3 regions of the Microbulbifer weihaiensis genome follow, and region 3 is predicted to be linked to each of the others. Evidence: predicted binding sites of a transcription regulator. Region 3 holds the regulator's gene; each other region holds the start of a gene.
The links. The regulator PhoB, encoded in region 3, activates phosphate uptake and scavenging genes when phosphate is short. The targets are predictions, from matches to a motif close to TGTCATAAANNTGTAACA.
Positions count from the first base shown of each region.

Region 1: a site for PhoB is predicted at 2,573-2,590, ahead of ACNKU7_RS04820 (OprO/OprP family phosphate-selective porin). Genes of this name have one in related genera too.
Region 2: a site for PhoB is predicted at 2,117-2,134, ahead of ACNKU7_RS17820 (PhoX family protein). Genes of this name have one in related genera too.

Region 1 is NZ_JBLWFL010000004.1:26,978-32,474, reverse strand. It holds gene ACNKU7_RS04825 (indolepyruvate ferredoxin oxidoreductase family protein) at 1-1,127, shown strand, start outside; gene ACNKU7_RS04820 (OprO/OprP family phosphate-selective porin) at 1,207-2,448, opposite strand; gene ACNKU7_RS04815 (TraB/GumN family protein) at 2,811-3,674, opposite strand; gene ACNKU7_RS04810 (glycosyltransferase) at 3,901-5,049, shown strand; gene ACNKU7_RS04805 (glycosyltransferase family 4 protein) at 5,086-5,497, opposite strand, start outside.
Region 2 is NZ_JBLWFL010000022.1:12,850-18,346, reverse strand. It holds gene ACNKU7_RS17820 (PhoX family protein) at 73-2,019, opposite strand; gene ACNKU7_RS17815 (TonB-dependent receptor) at 2,216-4,816, shown strand; gene ACNKU7_RS17810 (phytase) at 4,988-5,497, shown strand, end outside.
Region 3 is NZ_JBLWFL010000007.1:225,276-230,772, reverse strand. It holds gene ACNKU7_RS11195 (dicarboxylate/amino acid:cation symporter) at 1-1,040, opposite strand, end outside; gene ACNKU7_RS11190 (chorismate--pyruvate lyase family protein) at 1,272-1,844, shown strand; gene ubiA (4-hydroxybenzoate octaprenyltransferase) at 1,874-2,761, shown strand; gene phoB (phosphate regulon transcriptional regulator PhoB) at 2,895-3,599, shown strand; gene phoR (phosphate regulon sensor histidine kinase PhoR) at 3,845-5,158, shown strand; gene traF (conjugal transfer protein TraF) at 5,226-5,497, opposite strand, start outside.

The sequences.
Region 1 (5,497 bases), on a different contig from region 3:
TTGCCGCCGGTAACCTCTCGGCAAGCCTCGCCAAGCTGGACGAAACCCACAGCCGCGCCGTGGTAAATACACATCTCAGCCCAACGGCGGCCTCGGTTCTCGGGCGCGAAGATATTCACTCGCCGCAAGCCGTGCTCGACACGATCAAGGAGGCGGTGCTTGAACTTGACGTTGTGGAAGGCCACAAGCTGACCAAGTCGGCGCTGGGGGATACCCTGGCAGCGAACATATTCATGCTGGGGTTCGCCTGGCAGAAGGGGTTGATTCCCCTCGGGCTCGATGCGATCCGCCAGGCAATCCAGTTGAATGGCGTGGCTGTGGAGGCAAACCTGCAGGGCTTGGCTGCCGGTCGCCTGGCCGCCGCCGATCCAGCTGGCCTGAATCGCCTGTTAGTCCAGGATGAAACCCCGGCAATGCCCCAGGGGCTTGAGGCGGTTGTTGCGCACCGGGTCGCTCACCTGACCGGGTACCAGAATGCCGCCCTGGCCCGTCGTTACCGGGCTCTGGTGGACAGGGTCAAAGATGCGGAGATACTCAAGGTTCCTGGAAGTGATGCACTGGCGGAAACCGTAGCGCGCAATTATGCCAAGTTGCTCGCCTACAAAGACGAATACGAAGTTGCCCGTCTTTATAGCGACAGCCGGTTTGTCGAGGCCTTGCGCGAGAACTTTGCCGGCGATTTTGAACTGGAATTCAACCTGGCTCCGCCGTTACTGAGTCCGTTTGACAAAAATATCGGTCGTCCGCGCAAGCTTAAGTTTGGCGGCTGGATGCTCAAGGCCTTTGGTTTGCTGGCGAAGCTGAAATTCCTGCGTGGCACCGCGCTGGATGTGTTTGGCTATACCGCTGAGCGTAAAATGGAGCGTGGCCTGATCGGTGAATACGAGCAGCTGGTCGACGAAGTGGTGGCCAAGCTGAACGCAAATAATCACGCTGCCGCCATCGAGCTGCTCAGCTACCCGGATTTGATCCGCGGCTATGGTCCGGTGAAGGATGGGAATGTGGTGAAGGCGAAAGAGTTTAAAGAGCTGTCGCTACAGCGTTTTTACAACCCGAAGGCGGGTGCACACGGGGCTGCGGCAGCAGTAGAGGTGTTCGATCCTGCCAGGGCCCAGCAGGTGGGATGATTCTCACTGGCGTTGGTTGCAAATAAAAATGGCGAGCCAACTGGCTCGCCATTTTTGTGTGCGTCGTAAGGCGCAGGGATTACCAGCCGATCTGTGCGCGTATCCCGAACTGATCGGTATTGTCGCCAGTGAAATCGTCGTCGCCCATGATGTAATTGAACATAAAGCGGACATTGCGGTTGGCGTAGATATTCAGGCCGATCGTTGTGCTGCTGGCTTCCAGGTGCCGGATATCGCGGTTTTCCATGGTGTCGTAGCGGAATGTCAGCTCCCAGGCGCTGCCCCACAAGCCGTCACCGCTGGGCTTGGCGGAGCTGAACGCACCGCGCTTCGTGCTGTAGGCCTTGTGCTCCCCGGTCAGCATCCAGCTGCCCTGTACATACCAGGTATGGATGGTCTGGTCGCCGATATAGCAGCCAAACTCAGGATCGCAGGGGAAAGGAGCGGGCGCGCCAAACTCATCTTCGAATTCGTCTTCAAAGAGATAATAATTCCCCTCAAAGCTGCCGATAACGTATTCAGCCTGCAAGTAGAGCGGGCCATAGCTGCCGGCCAGTTCCAGTGCGGCGGTTGAGGCGTCGCCGCCCAGATCACCCGGAGTCAGCGCCATTACCTGTGACGGCCCGCGGCGACCCGCGTAGTCGGCTTCCGCAATCAGGTCTGGGGAGTTTTGGTTGGCATTCTCGTAGCTGATGGAGGTGCCCAGGTGCAGGGTTTCATTATCTGTATTGATCGGGTGCCAGGCCACGCGTCCCGCTGCGCCCAGGCCTTCATTGCGCGCTGTGCCCGCATCCCGCAGGTTGAACGCCATCATGCCGAGGGTGAAACAGTCCAGAACACCGGTCCAGCCGATACCCTGCTGGAACTGGTTGCCGTCGTACAGGCCGGTGGCACTGGAGAAAGGGCGTTCCAGCATGGTGATCTCGTTGGAACTGGTCATTTCCGCCATTGAGCGGAAGGGCTTGAACTGGCCGATGCGGATTTCGCCGTTGAGGAACTTGTGGGCCAGGAATACATCGCGGTAGCCGCTCAGGGTGTCACCGCCGGTAAAATCCTGCTCCAGCACGTAGCTCCAGTCGTAAATATTGCCTTTCAGGGTAATGCGCGCGCGGCGGAAGTCCGTGGTGCTGACCGGATCTTCGATATCGGTGTCAAACAGGTAGGTATCGAAGTGAATACGCCCGCCGAGTGAGGCAGAAAAGTTGCCGTCGTCGGAGGTAATCTGCAGATTGCCCTTGGTTGTCGCTTCATCCGCTACTGCGGTGCCCGAGAGCAGGCTGGTCAGGGTGGCGGCCATCAGGCTCTTATTGAGGCGGTCCATGTTGAATATCCCGTGTCATTTGGCTGTATTTCGATGGCGGGGGATTCTAGCAACCTGATTAGCTTGCAAGAAATTAGAAACATTTCTGAAGTATTTCTCATCCATAAATATAAATATTACAGATTGAAATAATTCTGTAACAAAACGGGACGCCAGTTTGGTGTATCAGCCTAACACGATGCGCAGAGCGGTCGCCCTGACCATCTCCGCTGATGGCTTATGGTGCATGTTCGTCAACCCTCTGCGACAAAGCAAGCGCTGGCGCGCCTGGTTTGCAGCGCCAATATTCCAGTTCGGCGCTGAAGGCTGCCGGAAACACCTCCGCAAACACCTGCTCTTTGCCGGAGGTCACTGGGGTGAAGTCAGATCTGTCTTATGTTGAAGCCAGTCGCTTTCAGATAATAGGTAACGGATTTATCCCCGACCAGATGTCCGGCGCCTACCACCACGAACAGTGTTCCGTATTGCGCGCTGAGAGTCTGGATCTTGTTCGCCATTTCACGGTTGCGCTGATAGAACAGTCGCTCATGCAGCTGTGCAAATTCCGGGTGTTCCTTGGCGTCTTCGCGGAACACCAGGTCGTAGAGCGCCTCCAGGTCTCCGGTTTTCCAGGCTTCTGTAATACGCGGAACGAACTGATCCATCTCCGCTAGCTGCTCCAGGGTCTGCTTCAGGTAAAGCTCCGCTTGTTCCAGCTCATTCAGCATTTTCAGCTGCTGCAAGACACTCTCCAGTTCCAGTACTGTTTTATTCTGGCTGTGCGCCTGCGTCAGGAAATAGCGGTCGATCCCTGCATTGGGATCCAGTCCCCTGGCCTGCATTTCCACAATACTCAGGGTAATCATGGCAATCGCCGGGCGCATGCGGCTGAAAAGACGCGCGGGGATCCCACGCTTCTGCAGCCATGCCTGCAGCTCGCCATACACTTCCGGAGACAGGTGGTTCTTTAGTTCGTCACCCGCTGGATAAAAAGATTCCTGTGTGATTTTTTGCTGCAATTCGGGATCGGAATCCATACGGATGACATCTGCTTCTACTACCAGTGCGTCGCTGTTTTCATACGCGTTTGAGATGGTGTCCCGCAGTGGATAGAAACTCTGGTCGGCAAGATGGATGGAGCCCAGCAGGTAGATTTTTTGCGCTCCTTTGGTAGCTACCATCAATACCCCGCGATCCCCTGCGGCATACACGGAGGCTGTTGCGCAGAGCAGGAGACTGAAAATCATGAGGGCTATTCGTGCCAAACCAGGTTTTTTCATCGTGTCCGAAAGCTCCGTTTTTATGTATTGGCAGGTATTGTGTTTGCTTCACAAAAAAGCATGCTACTGCATCGCGACAAAAATGTGACCTGTTGTTGTTGTCATAACATTTCTGCGCAATGGCGTTGAAATCAGCGGTAGAATCGTCGTGTCAAATTATGGAATAAGAACAAAGGACGGCTGGGTAACAATTATGCGGATCCTTCAGGTATTGCCCTCACTGGAAGGCGGGGAGGTGGCGCTCACCGCGCTGGAATTTGCTCAGGAACTGGTCAAGCAGGGGCACGAATCCATCGTCATTTCGGCGGGAGGGGAGCTCGTATCGCGCCTTGAACTTCATGGCAGTCGCCATATAGCAATGCCCATTGCCGAATCTTCCCTGTTGCGAAACCTGCTGTTGGGGCGACGGTTACGCGCGCAATTGCGCGCGTTGCAGCCCGATGTGTTGCATGCGCGGGGGCCCTATCCGGCGCGTATCGCCCGCGCAGCCTGGAAAGGCTTGCCGGAAAACCAGCGTCCGCGGCTGGTCACCTCAATCCACGAAGTGCCAACTGCCGGGCTGTTTCGCGGTCGCCTGAGCAACCGGGCAATGGCGAGTGGTGAAGTGGTTGTTGCGGCATCCTCTGTACTGGCATCGTATCTTCGCCAGCGCTACAGCAAGCTACTGGGAGAGCGCGAACCGCAGGTGATTTACCGCGGGGTCAACACTCGTGAGCTGGACAGCAATGCAAAGGTATCTGGCCACTGGCATCAGCGGATTCTCAATGACTTTCCCCAGCTTGAGGGCAAGCATTGGTTTCTGCTTCCGGCCAGGGTGGCGCCGGGGCAGGGGCAGGAACGCTTTCTCGAGATGCTGGCGGCGATCAGCTTGGAGCGGGACGATGTTTTTGGGTTGGTCGTTGGCGACATTCCTGAAGGTGGTGAAAAGTTTGCCCGACGTCTTGAACAGCGTGCTCTGCAAATGGGCCTGAGTGAGAAAGTTCTGTTTCTCGGGCCGCGCCGCGATATGCGGGAATTCTATGCGAGCGCGCGCATAACATTTGACCTGGCAGACAAGCCGCTCAGCAACGGCAGGGTGGTGAGTGAAGCCCTTGCCATGAACTGCCCGGTTGTCTGTATTGAAGGGCGGGGCGCGGCGGCTGAAATTGCCGGACGGTGCTTTCCCCGGGGCGTTGTTGCAAACAATACAGTTGCGGCTCTGGTGGCTGCAGGGCTCGAGATTCTCACACAGCCCCTGGCGATTCACTTTGCCGGCTTTTCCCTGACCGAAACGACGCAGTACACCCTGTCGCTATATGAAAAGCTCTGTGGCGCGGGATGCCCGGCGGTCAGCGCGTCCTGATATGTCTTCGTTTCCTGGGCTGTGTGGTTTGCTGGTTTAGGCGATCAGGTTTGAGTACACACGCCAGGTCGCACGAGCCATGCTGTCCAGGGTAAGTTCCTGCTCAGCGTGCTCGAACAGTGCGGCAAAATCGTCTTCCATTTTTTGCCGCCGGCCCAGCGCCCAGCGGATTTTCTCCGCAACCAGTGTCGGCGCCAGATCGGGGAGGATATAGGCCTCGGGAAGGTAGTCCAGGGCATTGCCTGTCGGCGTTGATATCACTGGGCAATGGTGCAACAGTGCTTCGATCAGCGTATACGGGGTACCGTCGCTGCGCGCGGGAATAACCACCAAATCGGCAATCTCCAGGAAGTTCGCCAGCGTGTTGTCAGCGCTGAAAAAAGCCACGCGCTCCTCCACACCAAGCGCACAGCATTGCGCCTGAAGAACCTCTCTTTCCGGGCCGTCG
Region 2 (5,497 bases), on a different contig from region 3:
GCTGGGTTGACGTGCCGGGTCTAAATGCCGCAAGACGGTAGCCGGCACTTTGGCCCAGAGCCGTGTTTCGCCTTAGCTGCCGATTTCACCGCCATCCAGACGGCGGATTGCCAGCACGGAGGGGCGCGGAGGCAGGGTCGGGTCGTTGTCGGGCCAGCGGTGCATCGGCATGTCGTAACTGGAATGGCGGCCGTCCGCCGGATGCTGTACCGATACAAACAGGGTCTTGCCGTCCGGAGTGAACTCCGGACCGCAGATTTCCGCGCCTTGCGGGCAGCCGAAAAAATGTTTCGGTGCTGCGCGCAGTTCCCCTTCGGTGGCCATTGCCCACAGGCCATCGTGGAAGCCGAAACTTTCACAGCCATCCGTGGCGATCCACATATTGCCCCGGGGATCGAATGCCACATTGTCCGGGTTGGCAAACCAGCCGTGGGCGGAGATGTTCCCGGGCTGCTGCTGCCCATAGGCACCGCGCTCGCGAGGGTCTTCTGCATTGGGGTTACCGCCCAGCAGAAACGTATTCCAGCGGAAGGTATCGCTGGTGTGATCCCGCTCGCCAAACCGCCCCGGTGGCACGATTTCCAGTACGTGGCCTGCGGTATTACGCGCCCGTGGGTTGGCCGCATTTTCGTCGCCTGTTGCGCGCTTTTTATTCTTGGTCAGCATCACGTAGGTGCAGTCGTTGACCGGGTTGGTTTCCACATCTTCCGGGCGATCCATGGGGGTGGCCCCGAGCAGCTTGGCTGCCCGCCGGCAGTCGATCAGTACATCTGCCTGGTTGCGGAAGCCGTTGTCTTCGCTGAGTGGATCTTCGCCGAATACCAGTGGCAGCCAGCGCCCGCTGCCGTCTTCGTTGAACTGTCCGGCGTAGAGTGTGCCTTCGGTAAGCAGCGCACGGTTGTGTGCCGATTCGCCCGGTAGATAGACATTTTTCGATACAAACCGGTATACAAACTGGTGCTCGTCGTCGTCACCGCCATATGCGGCGACACGTTGTCCCGGTTTGCAGACCAGAGTGAATCCCTCGTGTTCAAAACGGCCGAGCGCGGTCAGCTTGCGTGGGGTGGAATCCGGATCGTAGGGATCGTACTCCACCATCCAGCCGAAGCGGTTCGGCTCATTGGGCTCCACGCGGATATCGAAACGATCGTCGTATTCGCCCCAGTTGCGATTGTTGTCGGCGATGCCGAATGCGTGATGATTGCGCGCCTCGCGCTCGTCGGCGATGCCATCCGGGTCCCCCTGAAAAGCACCACCAAATCCCTCTTCGGCAATGAGTACCGTGCCCCAGGGCGTTTTGCCGCCGGCGCAGTTGCCGACGGTGCCGAGTATCCGGCTACCGGAGGGGTCGGCGCCGGTTTTCAGGCGCTCATCCCCCGCTGCAGGCCCCACGGCGAGCATGCCGGTGGACAGGGAAATTCGCCGGTTGTAGGGACTGCCCTGGATCGCCCGCCAGCCGTCGGCGGTTTTTTCGATTTCCACCACACTGTGGCCACAGGCCTGCTGCTCGATCGCGACCTGCTTGGCGGTTGCCCCGCGATTGGCAGCGCTCTCATCCCTGTATCCGGGGAACATCAGGTGTGGTTGGGTGTACTCGTGATTCACGCACAACAGGCCGCGCTCACTATTGCGACTCAGGCAGTGGCGGTCGCCGTCACCGGGGCCGGCGGTCTCATCCAGCGGCATGAAAGCGATGAAGTCATTGTTGTAGCCGAAGCGTCGCCCCTGCTCTGCGGCGGTAAGCGTTTCCGGTGTGAAGGCGCCGGCGAAAGCGTCCAGTGGATCCCCCCAGCGCAGCAGCAGGTCGGCGGTGTATTCCTCCGGGATGTGATGGTGGTGATCGAGCCGGTGGGGGATTTCGGCAAAGCCGAGATTGTCGCGCGCCTTTTCGATACGCGGTCCACAGCCGGGCAGCAGGCCCACGCCCGCCGAGGCAACACCGGCGGCGCCCATGGCCTTGAACAGCGTGCGTCGTTTGGGGTTCGTTGGTTTGTCGTGATTTTTATGGTCGTCCGACATTGGCCTTGCCTCCGGATACGGCGAAATTATTTTGAATCATCAGGCGCCGCTGCAGCGCGGCGTGCTTTTCTATCTGGTAAGAAGGTTAGCTGCTGAATATGACAAATTTAAAAAAACGGTAACGCAACGTTCACACCCGAAGACTAGGCTCCGCCCCAAACAAAACAACCGCCAACAACACTATGGGACGGGGAACATGACCAGGTCTGTACTCAATTTCAAACTGGTGGCGCCGCTCGCGGCAGCAGTCATCAGCATCAATGCCGGCGCGCAGAACAGCGCACAGGAAAATGAAAGCACGCTGATGGAAACGATCGTGGTCACTGGCCAGGCGGCGAACGCCCGCAGTGATATCGAGCGCCAGCGCGCATCCAACAAGGTGGTTGCAGTGCAGACTTCCGAGGCGATCGGCGAACTGCCGGATGCCAACGTTACCGAAGCACTGCAGCGTATGTCCGGCGTATTCATCGCCCGCGACCAGGGCGAAGGCCGCTTCGTTGGCGTGCGTGGTATCGACCCGAACCTGAATGCCTCCACGATTAACGGCATGAGTCTGCCGGCGCCGGAAACCGGCAGCCGCGCGGTGGCCCTGGATGTCATCCCCTCTGACCTGCTGGCGAGCCTGGAAGTCTTCAAGACCCTGACGCCGGACATGAGCGCCGACTCCATCGGTGGTGCGATCGAGATCAAGAGCATCAACGCACTGGAAAAGGATGGCCAGACCTACAAGGTCACCATCGAAAACGGCTACGGCGAGCTGCAGGGCGAAAACAGTCCGAAAATCGCCGGTAACTACACCAATAAATTTGACCTGAACGGGCGCACCCTGGGGATTGCCCTTGCCGCCTCGCACCAGACGCGCAAATTCGGCTCCGAAAACATCGAAACCGATGGCGTGTGGGAAGCGTTCACCGCACTGGATGGCAGTGAAGGTGTGACCGCTGCGGAAATCGAACAGCGCGATTACACGGTTACCCGTGAACGTACCGGTCTCGCGGCCAATTTCGATCTCGAACTCTCGCAAGGCCAGCGTATTTACCTTCACTCCCTGTACTCCGATTTTTCCGATGAAGAACAGCGCCAGCGCAATTCTTACAAGCTGGACGAGGAAAACGACGATCCGGATTCCATTTCTGCCACGGCGGTCACCTGGTCTGACGCTGCATTGGAAAAAGAACTGAAAGACCGTTACGAGGAACAGGAAATCCTGTCCCTGGTACTGGGTGGCGAGCACGACCTGGATAAATGGGGCGTGGAATACGCACTGGGTTTCTCCCATGCGGAAGAATCGGAGCCGCACCGTCGCGATACCACTTTCGTGCAGGAAGGTCTGCAGCTGGGGTACACCAGCGCCGGCAAAATCCCGCAGATGTTTGCCGCCGATGCCAGTGCCCTGGATGCGGCCAGCTATGCACTGGACGAGCTGGTGATCGAAGATAACTTCACCGACGATGAAGAAGTCAGCTTCCGCCTCGATTTCCGTCGCGATATCGAAGTCGCCGGCAACCCGTCCGAGCTGAAGTTTGGTGTGCACGAGCGCCGTCGAGAAAAAACCGGTGACCTGAATGCAACCATCTATGACGGCTTCGGTGATGACTTCACCCTGGCGGACTTCGCCAATGGCAATATCGATTACGGCCTCGGTACCTTCGGCCCGGGCATCCACCGCGGCGCTCTGAATGCCTTTATCGATGCCAATATCGGCAACTTTGAAATCGATGAGACCGATACCGCACTGGACTCCGCGCGCGACTATGTAATGAACGAGGATATCTCTGCACTGTATGTGATGAACGATATCGATTTCGGTCGCGCCAACGTGGTGTACGGCGTGCGCTACGAAAGCACCGAATTCAGTGCCGAAGGTTATCGCGTTGCCGAGTCCGGTGAACCCATCGACGGCGCCGAGGAGCTGGCGGAAGACGTTTATGTCACTGCGGCGAATTACCGCAGCGATTACAGCAAGCTGTTCCCGAGCGTGAACTTCAAGTACGACTATACCGACAACATCGTACTGCGTGCCGCTTACACGGAATCCCTGTCGCGCCCGTCCTTCGGTGACCTGAACCCGTCGCCGGCGGCAATTGAATTCGACGATGGTGAGCTGGAGGTGGAAGCGGGCAACCCGCTGCTGGATCCCTATGAAGCGCGCAACGTCGATGTGTCTTTCGAGTACTACGCCGATGCTCTGGGCATGTTTTCCGTAGGCGCTTTCCACAAACAGATCGACAACTTTGTGGTGACTGCGGATGTTTCCAGCATCACCGATTACAGCCAGTACGTGGGCAGCCTGGCGGTGGAAGAAGCGGAAATCTTCCAGCCGATCAATGGCGACCAGGCAACCCTGACCGGCGCCGAGCTGGCGTGGACCCGAGGCTTCGACAACGGATTCCTGCTGCGAGCCAACGCCACCTTCACGGACTCTGAGGCCAGCCTTGGACTGGGTGCAGAGTCTGGGCGCAGCGACAAGGTCGCCCTGCCTTCCCAGGCGGATGTGGTGGCGAACTTCATCGTTGGCTACGAGCGCGATGCGCTGAGCCTGCGCCTGTCCACCGCGTACAAAGGCGAGCGCCTGCTGGAAGTGGATCTGGAAGATGAAGCCTTCGACCTGTACGAAGACAGGCACATGCAGGTGGATCTCTCTGCCAAGTACCGTTTCGACAACGGCCTGCAGGTGTTCTTCAACGCGGTTAACCTGACCGATGAACCTTTTTACGCCAATCGTCGCGGCTACAACGGCCAGTACGAAGAGTACGGCCCCAGTTATGTTCTGGGTGTGACCTTCAGCAGCCTGTAACACGACACGAAAAGCGGAAAGCCTGGCCCTCTATGGCAGCCGGGCTTTCTGCTATTTTTTTAATCTGGATTCCATGGTCACCTGTTTGCCATATGACTGCCATATTGGCAGCGTAGGTTGCGGGCAATGTTTGCCGTTTCGGTTGGCCACCCAACAAGAAATCACATCACTATGGCGTTAAAACACTTTTTCTATTCTGCCGTGACTCTGGCCGTGGCCGGCCTGCTCAGTGCCTGCGGCCCGCAAATCGAGCGCGACAATGTACGCAAGAGCGATGCGCTGTCGCCATCGCAGGAAATGGCGTTGTCCAACGTGGTTTCCAGTCAGCTGGCACCGCTGACACTGGGCGGAGGCGATTACCTGTTGCTGGCCAGTGAAAAGCGCGGCCTGGTACTGGTGGATGCCGAGGGCGCGGAAAAGCTCGCCCTGGATGGCGGCAAAGTCGAACGCTTTGCCCTGCAAGCGTTGGCTGAAGATCAGTGGCTGGTGGCTGCATACGACGAAGACAGTGCCGAACTGCAGCTGCGCCTGCTGGATACCGACCAGGGCGTCCCGCGCATCCGCTACCTGGCTGCCATGCCCACCAGTGCGCCCCAGGTAGCCTTATGTTTTTCGCGCCAGGCGGAGCGCACACACCTGTTTGCCATCGATGAAAGCGGCCTGGGCCAGGAATACGTGGTA
Region 3 (5,497 bases):
GCCAGCGTCGCCGTGAGGATCACGGTCAGGTAACCCATCAGGCCGATCTCGATGCCGTATAGCTGGGAGATAAAAACTGTCGCCACGCCCTGCATGATCGCGGTGCCATCCATATTGATGGTCGCACCCAGCGGTATGGTGAAAGAAGCCACCTTGTTGTCCACGCCCAGGCGCTTCTCCACCGTCGACAGGGTCACAGGGATGGTGGCTGCAGAGGAGGCCGTACTGAATGCGAACACCATCGCCGGGCGCATCTTCTTGAGCAACTGGATCGGATTCAGCCCAGACAGTACCTTGAGCAGCAGAGGGTACACACCCAGCGCGTGTATCAACAGCGCGCCCAGAACCACCAGGAAGTATTTGAGCAGCTGCAGGATGGCGTCCAGCCCCAGCTGCGCAATCTTGTTGGCCAGCAGCGCAAACACCCCATAGGGCGCAAACACCATCAGTACGCTGACCATGCGCATGATCACTTCATTCAGGTCATTGAAAAATCCCGCAATGCGCTGGCCCGGTTTACCACTGCGGGAAATCGCGTAACCCATTAACAGGGCAAACACGATGATCTGCAGCATATTGCCCTTGGCCATGGCATCCACCGGATTGGTGGGGAAGATATTGATCAGTACCTCAGACAGCGGCGGCGACGGCTTCGGGTCAAAGCTGGCGTCGCCAGCCATCGCTTCCATGCCAGCTCCAGGCTGGATAATCAGTGCCAGTAACAACGCCAGCGAGATCGCCGCAGCGGTGGTAAGCAGGTACAGCAAAAGCGTCTTGCCCGCGAGAACCCCAACGCGACTGCCCTCGGACAGGGCACAGGCACCGCACACCAGCGAAACCAGTACCAGAGGCACCACCATCAGTTTCAGCGAGGCAATGAAAATCCGGCCGACAATGTCGAACAACCCAGTGGTCAGGTAATTGTTGATAAACCCGGTGACACCGGCACCCAGCAGCTGGCTGGTATTGAGGAAGTTGAACAGCAGGCCGACCGCGATACCCGCGACCATTGCCAGCACGATTTTTTTGGTAAGCCCCATGGTTCGTCCTGTTGATTATCCAGCTAACGCTGAATGTTTATTGTCGATTCAATACGCGTGAACGCGATACAAGAGCACTTCGGTGGCAAGGGCAAGGCCTCACACCCACGCGCGAGCGCCTCAGGCAGACCGCCACTATATCGACAGGGTGCCAAGGGGGCAAAGCCCGCCGGTTTCCCATTGGCGCCGGTCGGTTACAATGGCGGTTTTTGAGCCCGCGCGGAGTCAGCGTTGTTCCACTCCCCCTATACCGCCACCGGCGACTGGCACCCACAACCCCTGGAAAGCCTGCACGGCCACGTGCCTCCAGGCAACCTGGTGCCCTGGCTGCTGCACGCCGGTTCGCTGACGGCCGCCCTCAAACACCTCAGCGGCGGCGAATTCAGTGTAAAAATCCTCAACCAGGGCTGGCAGCAACCGCATCCTGAAGAGCGCCGCGCGCTCAACCTGCGCGAGCGATCCCAGGCCCTGATCCGCGAAGTATTGCTGTGTGGCAAAGGGCAACCCTGGGTGTACGCCCGCAGCGTGTTGCCCGAACGCACGCTGGACGGCCGCAGCCGCTACCTGCGCACCCTGGACAACCGGCCGTTGGGGGAACTGCTGTTCAGCCAGCCGGATACCCGGCGCGGGCCCATTGTGCTGAACCGGCTGGAGCGCAACCCCAAATGCCGACTGGCCGAGCTCGCTGGCATGGCCCCGCAGGCCTGGGGGCGCCGCTCCACCTTCTGGTTACACGATAAACCATTACTGGTTGCAGAGACCTTTCTCAGCAGTTTCAATCCAACCATGCCCCCGATGACCTGAACGCCTCCAACAAGGTACGGATGTAAAAGATGCAAGTGATCAGCCAACAGATCCAACAACGGTGGCCCCTGGCCCTCCCGTACTGGCAACTGGCCCGCCTCGACCGGCCAATCGGCTCGCTGCTGCTGCTGTGGCCGACCTGGTGGGCACTGTGGATCGCCGCCGAAGGCTGGCCCGGGCTGCACCTGTTCAGCGTGTTTACCCTTGGGGTCATTTTTATGCGCGCCGCCGGGTGCGCCATCAACGACTTTGCCGACCGCAGGATCGATGGCCACGTGAAACGCACGGCCACGCGCCCCCTCGCAACCGGCGCCGCCACCCCGAAAGGCGCACTGTTGCTGTTTGCCGGCCTCAGTGTCGCCGCCTTCGCCCTGGTACTGACCACGAATACACTCACAATCCTGTTGTCGTTCGCCGCCCTGGCACTGGCGTTTTGCTATCCCTTTGCCAAACGCTATACCCATATGCCACAAGTGGTGCTGGGCGCAGCCTTCAGTATGGGCATTCCGATGGCTTTCGCCGCCGCAACCGGCGAAGTACCCGCGGTGGCCTGGCTGATCTTTACCGCCAACCTGCTGTGGACAGTGGCTTACGACACCTTTTACGCCATGGTGGATCGGGACGACGACCTCAAGATAGGCGTCAAATCCACGGCAATCCTGTTTGGCGAAATGGATCGGGCCATGACTGGCAGCCTGCAGGTGATGGTCGTGATCGCGCTGTTGATGCTGGGCGACCGGGCAAACCTGGGCGCGCTGTATTACTGCGGTGTCGCCGGCGCCGCGGTGCTCTTCGGCTTTCAGCAGTGGCTGATCAGGGATCGCCAGAGAGAACCTTGCTTCCGGGCCTTTCTCAACAACAACTGGGTTGGCGCCGCGGTCTTTGCAGGAATTTTTTTCCACTATCTGACCAGTTAGCGCGATTTCTCTGATTTTCTCGTCGTGATCCAGCGGGAGCTGTCATATATTTGTCATCAAAGTGCCGTTAAATGGCCACTCTAAGGAAGAGTCAGTTCGCTGACGACGCAATCAGTTAGGGTATGGCAGACAGATGCACAGCAAGACGATTCTGATAGTCGACGACGAAGCCCCGGTCAGGGACATGTTACGGATTGCGCTGGAGATGGCGGATTACCGCTGTCTCGAAGCGGAAAATGCCCAGGCTGCACACGCGCTGGTTATCGATGAAAAGCCGGATCTGATCCTGCTGGACTGGATGTTGCCCGACGTCTCCGGCGTAGAGCTGGCCCGCCGCCTGAAACGCGACGAACTTACTTCGTCCCTGCCCATCATCATGCTGACAGCCAAGGGCGAGGAAGATCACAAGATCAAGGCCCTCGAAACCGGCGCCGACGATTACATCACCAAGCCGTTTTCCCCCCGCGAACTCGTCGCGCGCCTGAAGGCGGTGCTGCGCCGGGCCGGCCCCAGCACACCGGAAGAGCCCCTGACCGCCGGCGGCCTGGTACTGGATCCGATCAGCCACCGGGTCACCATCAACGGCAATCCGGTTGATATGGGCCCCACCGAATTTCGCCTGCTGACCTTCTTCCTGTCGCACCAGGAGCGCGCCTATACCCGCACCCAACTCCTCGACCACGTGTGGGGAGGCAATGTGTACGTAGAGGAGCGCACCGTGGATGTCCACATACGCCGCCTGCGCAAGGCGCTCACCATTGACGGGCACGAGCGCTATATCCAGACTGTCCGCGGCACCGGTTACCGCTTCTCGGTACAGACCGTGGAAAGAGTATAATCTCTGACCCGCGCGCGACCGCACGGATCACTGATCCGTTCCGGAAGCAGCAAAGTACAGGTAACAGGCAAAGGCCGCTGAAAGCTTTTTGGGGTAATGCTGTGCAACCTGTCGCCAGCGGGGGCGTAAACCCGCTCGGTACTTTGTTTTCGCAGCTTTCACATTTTTTGCTTTCGCATAAAGTCTGCAGGTTTCTCCATGCCCATGGAGTTTCACGCAACGAAACAACAGATGGCCCAACCATCATGCTCGATCGCAGTATTGGCGAGTTCGCACGCTTCGTCGTCATCGCCCTGGTTACTACCATTCTCGGCTTCTCAACCGGGCACTGGTGGCTGGCGCTCTGCGCTGGCCTGACCGTCTATCTTTTCTGGATTCTCTGGCAACAGAATCAGTTCGACCGCTGGCTGTCCAACGGGCGGCGCGGGCCTGCACCCACCAGTTTCGGGGTTTGGGGCGACATCTCCGACGACTTCTATCGCCTGCAGCGCCGCCACCGCAAGGAAAAGCAGAAGCTGCACGCCATGCTGCGCCGGGTGCAGGACAGCACCAGCGCGCTGCGCGAAGGCATCGTAGCGCTGGAAGACGAGGGCAACCTCGCCTGGTGGAACCCCGCCGCAGAGCAGATGTTGCGCCTGCGACCGGATGATGCCGGCCAACCGCTGGTGAACTTCGTGCGCGACCCAAGGTTTGTCGAACACATGTACCAGCGCGTGGTGCTGCAAAAAACCGCCAATCAGGAGCCCATCACACTTCCGGCCCCCGGGGATGACTCGCGTATTCTGCAAATGGAAGTGACCCGCTTCGGGCAGGATGAGGCACTGGTGATCGTGCGCGACATTACCCGGCTGCACAATCTGGAGCAGATGCGGCGCGATTTCGTCGCCAATGTATCCCACGAACTGCGCACGCCACTGACGGTGATCGCCGGCTATCTGGAAACCTTGCAGAGCAGTGGCCAGGCCCCCCGGAACTGGGATCGCCCGCTGGCGCAGATGAGCGAACAGACCACCCGCATGACCAGCCTGGTCAACGACCTGCTGCTGCTGGCCCGCCTGGAAACCTCCGAGCGCGACAGCGGCCGCGACAAGGTCTCTGTGCGCGAGCTGATGGAACGTGTGGCCAGCGAAGCCCGCGCGCTCAGCGGTGAACGGCACGCGCTCACCGTGGAGTGCGACGAGGATTGCATCCTGACTGGCGACAGCGGCGAATTACACAGCGCTTTTGCCAACCTCGCGTTAAATGCCGTGAAGTACAGCCCGGACGGCGGCCCGATAGAACTGCGCTGGTATCGCGATGATCGGGGCGGACACTACGCGGTGAAAGACTGCGGTATCGGCATAGACCCTGTGCATATTCCCCGTCTCACGGAGCGCTTCTACCGCGTGGATGCGGGCCGGTCCCGGGAGAGTGGCGGCACCGGCCTCGGGCTTGCGATCGTGAAACACGTATTACTGCGTCACAGTGCTTCCATGAGTGTGGTCAGCACCCCCGGACGCGGCAGTACCTTTACGCTTAACTTCCCGGCGCACAAACTGACAGCCACCACCTCTGCCTGAACAGAATTCACGGCAATAAAAAAGGGGCCTCAAGGCCCCTTCTTGTTGTACCGATGCCAACCCGTGATTAAAGCTCAATCCCGAACTGCACCGCAGCACCCAGAGTGTCATCAGAAGACTTGATGGCCGATACGTGCAGCTGCAGCACATCGAACGGCGAGAAGCCCACGCCGAGCGTCATCGCGCCGTCAAAGGTGTCCTTCAGGTCGTGCCTGTAACCAACGCGCAGCTGTGCCCAGTCAAACAGGTCCACTTCCGCACCCAGGCGCGCAACCTGCACTTCGCCGGCTCCCTCGAAAAGCTCCACCGCATTGAGGTCGAGATCCGCGAGCAGGGTAA